One region of the Pseudoalteromonas sp. APC 3694 genome, then DNA from elsewhere that is predicted to be linked to it. Evidence: predicted binding sites of a transcription regulator. Region 1 holds the regulator's gene; the other holds the start of a gene.
The links. Region 1 encodes sigma-54, which starts transcription at its own class of promoters, with help from an activator protein. Its sites were predicted from a motif close to GTTGGCACGNNNNTNGNNT; they were not measured.

Region 1 (4,025 bases):
AGTAGTTGTTTTTCTTTTTTTATGGCTAAATCAAGCGGCAAAGAATCAATAGATAAAGGGTGGAGACGTCGCGTTTCTGAAAAACGTTTTATTAATGTTTGATCGTCACTGTCTAAATAAAATACCGTTGGTTTAGTAAAACCAGGTAAATATTCGAGTATTTCATTAAATTGCTGTTGCTCTTTAGGTAGATTACGCACATCAACACTCACAGCAATTTTATTATAACTGTCGGAAACGCTGCGCACTAATGATGGTAATAAATTAAGAGGAATATTGTCTACACAATAATAACCTAAGTCTTCCACAACGCGTAACGCCACAGATTTACCTGAGCCTGAACGACCGCTTATAATTATTAATTCCATTTATCACCTTTCTTTATTACTACGATTGACTGACGATAACCTGATACAGTTCGCTATCCGATTTGGCGGCGCGTAACTGTTTACAAAATTCTTTATCATTGAGCTTATCAGCAATCGTGGCTAGCGTCTTCAAATGCTGCTGATTATCGCCATCGGGAACAATTAACGCGACAAAAATGTCAACCGGCCGGTTATCAATCGCATCAAAATTAATAGCTGTTTCGCTCACTAAAATCAAAGCTAGGGGCTCTTGAGCACCGCTCATGCGACCATGTGGAATAGCAATGCCTCGACCAATGCCTGTGCTTCCAAGCTTTTCTCTTGCAGTTAATGCATTAAGAATATCTTGTTGTGTTAAATAGGGCAGTTTATTGTGAGCCAATTCACTGATAAATTCTAAAATTCTTTTTTTACTATTAAAAAGGACCGCAGCTTTACTGCAGTCCTGACAGATAAGTGAGCTTAGTTTCATAGTGTTAGTGTCGAGCAAGTTTCTCTTTGTGTTTAATTACTTGACGATCTAGCTTGTCAATGAGCGAGTCTATAGCGGCATACATATCTTGATGCTCAGTAGAAGCAAAAATCTCAGCGCCACTAACATGAACGGTTGCTTCAGCTTTTTGGTTTAGTTTTTCTACATCGAGAATAACGTGCACATTCGTTATGTGATCAGTGTGCCTCTGTAACTTCGAAAATTTGCTATTTACGTAGTCTCTAAGCGAGTCGGTAATATCTACATGGCGACCAGTTAAATTCAGTTGCATAAACATTTTCCTCTTTGTTGTACGCCTTAAATCAAACTTTTACGTTGATTAGACGGGGGAATAGCTAGAGATTCGCGATATTTTGCAATGGTTCTCCTCGCTACTTTAATTCCTTGCTCTGCCAATATATCTGCAATTTTACTATCACTCAATGGTTTAGCTGAGTTTTCTGCAGCGATTAATTTTTTAATTAATGCACGTATTGCTGTTGATGAACATTCGCCACCATTTTCAGTACTTACATGGCTTGAAAAGAAATATTTAAGCTCAAAAATGCCACGTGGTGTATGCATGTATTTTTGCGTAGTAACACGCGATATAGTCGACTCATGCATTTCCACCATTTCAGCCACATCGTTAAGCACCATAGGCTTCATAGCCTCAGGGCCGTGTTCAAAAAAGGCCTGTTGCTGCTGCACAATACAGTTGGTTACTTTAAGTAGCGTGTCATTTCTACTTTCTAAGCTTTTTATAAACCATTTAGCCTCTTGTAAGTGCGAGCGAATAAACTGGCTATCACCACTTGATTTAACCGTACGCGACATAGCTGCATATTGGCTATTTACTCTGATCTTAGGCATGCTATCTGGATTTAATTCAACTACCCAACGACCTTTAACTTTTTTAACCGACACATCAGGAATAACGTATTCAGACTCTTCTCTAACAATAGTGTCTGCCGGTTTTGGGCTGAGCGTATGAATCAACGTCATGATTTCTTTTAGCTCATCTTCTTTAAGCTTTGTTTTTTTCATCAACGTGCGATAGTCACGTGCAGCAAGTAAATCAATATGATCGGTTAAGATCATTTTTGTTTCGTTTAAAAAAGGTGTGTCTTTATCAAATTGATTTAGCTGAATACACAAGCACTCTTGTAAACTACGCGCGGCTATTCCCACTGGATCAAATAGTTGAATACGCTTTAGTACCGCTTCTATTTCGTCAAGTTCAACTTCATCTTCGCCGTCGTTTTCTTGGTTAAAGCTTTCTAATATTTCTTCACAGCTAAGGGTTAGAATCCCTGAGTCGTCCACAGCTTCTACAATTGCAATAGCTATCGCTTCATCGGTAGGACTAAACGGCGTCAGTTGAAGTTGCCACATTAAATACTCATGCAGCGTTTCAGTCGAAGAGCCTTGATAAATAGATTCATCTTCTGGCATTGGACCCGATGAAGAGGCAGGCGCAGCGCTCATATATTCATCCCAAGTAACATCCATAGCCATATCATCGCTAATGGTGTCTTTGGTCATTGCTTCGCCGCTATCTTGCTCATACTCGCTAGGTTTATCGTCAGCTGAGGCACTTAGCGTTAAGTCATCGTTATCGGCTTTTTGTTCGTTTTTACCTGCAGTGTCTTCGCTGTAATCATGTTCTTCAACTTCAAGCAAGGGGTTGCTATCGAGCGCTTCTTGAATTTCTTGCTGGAGATCCAATGTACTGAGTTGCAATAAGCGAATTGCTTGTTGCAACTGTGGAGTCATTGTAAGTTGCTGGCCCATGCGCAGCTGTAATGATTGCCTCATGTATCTCTAACAATCCTTTTAAATTACGGTCTGTTGACCTTTACGGATTAAAATTTGTTCAAACTAGGGGCGGTTTAATTGCGGCGCGAGGTTTGTAACCTAGTGGGCTAAGTCAAAACCGAGCAAAGCTTCCGCGTCCTGCTCACGCTCCTTACCTACATCCATGTAGGCAACAAAGAGTAAATCGTCCCTAGGCAGAACCCGAAGGGCAGCGCCTGTTTGGCATTGATGCTGCGTTATCGCCTATTTATGGGGAATATCACACCACATAGACTCTGCCTTGCCTAAATACCAAACAAACTGCTGAAAATTCAACCTTGAAAGGTCAACAGACCTAAGTATAATTAATCTTAGCAGATGCTTAGTGTAATAACACACATATTAGAGCTTGAACTGCTCGCCCAAATAAACATCGCGTACTGTTTTATCGTTTAATACGTATTCAGGAGTGCCTGATGCAATTAACTCCCCATGAGAAACTATGTAGGCTTTTTCACAAACATCAAGTGTTTCGCGCACGTTATGGTCTGTAATAAGTACGCCAATGCCACGGTTTTTAAGATGCTCTATAATCTTTTTAATATCTAATACTGAGATAGGATCAACCCCCGCAAAGGGTTCGTCTAAAAGGATAAATTTAGGGTTTGCTGCTAACGCGCGAGCAATTTCAACGCGGCGACGTTCACCACCTGATAAGGCCATACCTTGGCTGTCGCGGATATGCTGAATGCTAAATTCATCAAGTAAATTATTTAAGGTATCTTCGCGTTGTTGTTTATTTAATTCTTTACGTGTTTCTAAGATAGCCATTAAGTTTTGATAAACAGTCAGCTTTCTAAAAATAGACGACTCTTGCGGTAGATAACCAATCCCTAAACGCGCTCGGCTGTGCATCGGTAATAAAGTAATATCTTTATCATCAATTGATATTTTGCCTTTATCACTAGGGACAAGGCCTACAATCATATAAAAAGTGGTGGTTTTACCTGCACCATTAGGGCCAAGTAACCCCACAATACTGCCAGCTTCAACCTCTAGGCCAACGTTTTTTACAACTTCACGACCTTTGTAGCTTTTAGCTAATAGCTCTGCTTTTAATGTGCTCATGGTTGGCCTTTATCATCTTCTTTTTTATTTTCAACAGGCACTAAAATAGTGTGTACACGGTCTGTTGAGTTTTCGTCTTTTTCTGCGCTAATTAACTGCTGCCCGATATCGTAAGTGATACTTTTAGCTGTTATTTTTTGACCTGCTTGAGCAATGCTTGCATCGCCGATTAAGGTTAAAAAACGCAGCGACACATCGTAACGCACTTCATTCGCACTGGCGCTCATTATGGTGCCATCGGCTTGTGTTTCTTCAAAATA
Region 2 (4,025 bases), on a different contig from region 1:
TGATGAAGTTAGTTGTGCCATCAAGTGGGTCAACAATCCATTGGTAATCAGCATCCTTACCTTTGTGTTCGCCTAACTCTTCACCAACGATGCAGTGATCAGGGTAAGAACGTAAAATAGTGTCACGAATTACGGCTTCGGCTTCTTTATCAATGTTCGTAACTAAATCATTAGTGCCTTTTTGTTGCACTTCAACTTTTGATAAGTCTTCACTTGCACGAAGAATAAGCTTGCCTGCGTTACGCGCAGCGCGAACCGCAATGTTTAACATTGGATGCATGGTATTACCTTTGGGTTGTAAAAGAACGTTTATATATTTAAGCCGGCGTATTTTAGCGGTTTTTGCCATAAAGTAAACCATAAAGCCTAAATACTTGTGAGTGTTTTTTGTACAGGCATGATCTTTCAATATATTTATTGGAACGAAAACAGGCAATAAATTTGTAAATTAGCGCTTTACCTAAAGTTAACTTGAGGTTTTATGATGTTCTATATTCAATTAATAGGAAGAAAGTTATGAAATTAGAACACGTAAATTTAGTTGTTAGTGACATAAACGCCATGCTTAAGTTTTACCAAGCAGCGTTTCCCTATTGGTCAATTAGAAGTGTGGGGGAAGGGGAAACTGCGACCTATCAGGACATCAAGTTGGTTTGGCACACTTTGCCTATGTAACCAATAACTTAAATGCAGTAATAGCGCGCCTAAAACATGCGGGCTTTGCAATAAGTAAAGAAGGTGCTGTAAATCCATTTAGAAAAAAATTTTATTATATTGACCCTGCAGGGTTTGAGGTTGAGTTTGTAGAGTACATGAGTGATGTACCTAGTGAACGAAATAACGACTTATAATATGAATGAAGCCAACTATTATGGCTTCATTCAATGTTTAGCATATTTAATAATGTTTACCATTCATACCAAGTTGAGTTTTTAGATCATTTGCAAAGTTAATAAATTTTTCTTTAATAGTGCGTTTAACTTTAACTTCCACAGAGCCTAAAACAGTTTTTCCTTCAATGTGAATCGTTGGCCCTTGGCGCTTATTTAGTGACACTGTTTTATTTTCAAAACTGCCTAAAATACAAAACATTTTAGAAACTACATTAACGTGCTCTGGTACATATATTTCTTCGCTGCCAAAATAACAATTAACGTGAATAGTGACATGTTGGTGGGTAAAAATAGCATCCGTAAAATCAAGATTGACTGACCCCATGTAGTTTTCTATGTAAATGTTTTGAGGAACTACCCATTGGCCGCTTCGTTCACTCGAACCAAGAATGCTTCTTAATGTAAGTGGCTCTTCATCAGTCTCATGCTGCGCGCTATAATTAGGTGCAAATTGAGAGTGCTTTTGCGCCTTATATTGCTGGTCAGTATTTAAGGTTAAATCTTCAACGAGATCCATAAGTGCTTTATTGTCACTCGCTGCCATGGCGTCGTCTAAGCGCCTTTCAAATGCTTCTACAGAAATAACACCATGGCTGTAGTTATAAATGAGCTGATCAATCACTTGCTCACGAACTTGCTCAATAGGGCGGTCTTCAATTTTAACAGACATTTAAATTATCCTTTTATGGTTGCTGGTTATTTCAAAGCAAGCCTTATACCAAATACTAAATTGTTTAAATTCAGTGGTTTATGATTTTTGGTTTTTGATTCTTTATTATATTAACGACAGATTAACCAAATATACAATTATTTAGTAAGTTTCGCTATTCGAGAAACTTTTACGCAATAGTCTGTAAATGTTTACTTAGTAGGTTTAAGCCAATATCTACTATTTTAAAGTAACCTATTGAAATTAAAGGTTAAAAAATGTTGGCCCGATGCTCGCATTAGCTTAAGTGTCTTTAATCAAAAGGAGAACGATTATGAAAACATTTAATAAGTCTATGATTGCAGCCCTAGTATTAGGAACAACCGCAATGGGCGCTCAGGCAAGCAGTTGGGAAAACGAAAGCAAAGATGCTTGGATTGATGGGAAAGCAGAAACAGTATTGCTTATGAACACCAATCTAAATAACTTTGATATCAACACGGACGTAAAAAACGGCAAGGTAATGCTAACAGGTAAAGTAAACAGCGAATTAGATAAAGAGCTTGCTGAAGAACTCGTGCTAAGCCTAGATGGTGTAACTGACGTTGAAAACAGTCTAACTGTGGTAAAAAACACCGACATGAAGAAGCATGATTCTAAAATGATGGGTAACGACACTGAAAGTGATTTAACAGATGCTAAAATCACTACAGTGATTACAACACGTTACTTATTTGATTCTGAAGTAGGTGGTACAGACATTGATGTTGATACCGATAATGGTGTGGTAACTCTAAAAGGTACAGTTGAGTCTGATGCTGAAAAGCAATTAGCGATGGAAATTGCTAAAAACGCTGAAGATGTTCGCAAGGTAGTGGATGAATTAACTGTTATTGCAGAATAATACACTATACTAAAGCCCAGCCCTGCTGGGCTTTTTGCTTTGCTAACATTATAAGGATTAAATTATGGATATCATTAGAATTATTTTTTCTATTTTATTACCACCACTGGGTGTGTTTTTACAGGTAGGACTAGGGATGCATTTTTGGTTAAATATTTTGCTAACCTTACTCGGCTATTTCCCTGGATTAATTCATGCGATTTATATTATCGCCAAAAAATAACACCCTATCGCAGTAATACATTTAATACTGAGTTGCTAATTGTCATCGTAAGGTATGTGTATTAGTTACTCAGACTACTATTATTTAATGAGTTCGTTTCCTCAACGTCACCATCAATAAATCTAAAAGCTTACAATTTGAGCAGTTAGCCCTTTGATTGTTAAAATAAAGCTTTTTGCTAGTGACAAGCCCCTAAAAACTTTTTATACTGCAACCCGCTTTAGTCGCTCTGTGGCTAAACGCTTCAAAAAATTAACTGCTTACAGTTATACAAAGATGGCCCCTTAGCTCAGTTGGTTAGAGCACACGACTCATAATCGTTAGGTCCCCAGTTCGAGTCTGGGAGGGGCCACCACTTTTACACGCTTTCCAAGTACATAAAAACTCATTTTCTTAGTTTATAAAATTCGCTTTTGTTATTTCTATTGTATTTTTCACCAGTGCACTGATTTCTGTATTAATTTTATTGAATACATTGTAATAAACACAGTTGAATCTACTATTAAAGTGTTATGGGGCTTTATTATAAAAATCTTTACTTTATGCCCTTTAATGTCGCTACTGTTAATTGTGTGCAGTATATAAAATACTGCTTAGTTATTCCTTAGGTGTTCTATGTTATTAAAACGAAAAGTATACCTCAGCCTTATTCTGGCTGTTGCTGCTCCTTTAGCAATATCTACTCTCATCTTTTCCAATAGTATTCGCTCAAATACAGAAGAAAAACTAGCAAAAGTAGATTTACCGACTGCGCTTAGTGAAGTTAAAAGCCAAATAGAGCTGGAACTTTCTACACCTATTGTTGTAGGCAAAGAAATAGCGCAAAACTTATTTGTGCAGCAATGGATGAATAATAATGAAGATGCGCAAAGCCGAGGTAAATTTATTGATTACCTCAAACATATAAAAGATTAAATCAATCTCTCATGTATTGGATGTAATTAAAGGGATTTCCGAGCAAACTAATTTATTGGCGTTAAATGCGGCTATTGAGGCTGCTAGAGCGGGTGAGCAGGGCCGTGGCTTTGCGGTAGTTGCTGACGAAGTAAGAACGCTTGCGCAACGTACCGCGGAGTCTACGGAGCAAATTAATGAGATGATTGATTCGTTAAATGCTAAAGCGTCAAGCACGGTAACAGCGATTGAATTGGGCAGCAAAAACACCCTAGAAAATGCCGAGCGCTTAAAAGAAACCGGCCATACATTAAATGGTATTTCACAGGAAATTGTACTACTAAGCGAGTTAAACAACTCAGTGGCTACTGCAACGCGAGAGCAAACACTAGCAACCTCAGAAATTAGCCAAAATATTGTGATGATTTCCGATTCGGCAGAGCAAACCAAAGAAAATATGAA

Region 2: QMA00_RS07320 (BON domain-containing protein) is a predicted target of sigma-54. The motif match lies at 1,823-1,841, and genes of this name have one in related genera.

Annotation. Positions count from the first base shown of each region.
Region 1 is NZ_JASDDE010000056.1:13,802-17,826, forward strand. Features, by position in the region: gene rapZ (RNase adapter RapZ) at 1-368, opposite strand, end outside; gene ptsN (PTS IIA-like nitrogen regulatory protein PtsN) at 388-840, opposite strand; gene hpf (ribosome hibernation promoting factor) at 845-1,132, opposite strand; gene QMA00_RS15535 (RNA polymerase factor sigma-54) at 1,159-2,658, opposite strand; gene lptB (LPS export ABC transporter ATP-binding protein) at 3,040-3,765, opposite strand; gene lptA (lipopolysaccharide transport periplasmic protein LptA) at 3,762-4,025, opposite strand, start outside.
Region 2 is NZ_JASDDE010000014.1:37,202-41,226, reverse strand. Features, by position in the region: gene suhB (inositol-1-monophosphatase) at 1-280, opposite strand, end outside; partial or broken gene QMA00_RS07330 (VOC family protein) at 517-851, shown strand; gene QMA00_RS07325 (LiaF domain-containing protein) at 898-1,563, opposite strand; gene QMA00_RS07320 (BON domain-containing protein) at 1,877-2,446, shown strand; gene QMA00_RS07315 (YqaE/Pmp3 family membrane protein) at 2,511-2,669, shown strand; tRNA gene QMA00_RS07310 (tRNA-Ile) at 2,948-3,024, shown strand; gene QMA00_RS07305 (hypothetical protein) at 3,285-3,584, shown strand; gene QMA00_RS07300 (methyl-accepting chemotaxis protein) at 3,601-4,025, shown strand, end outside.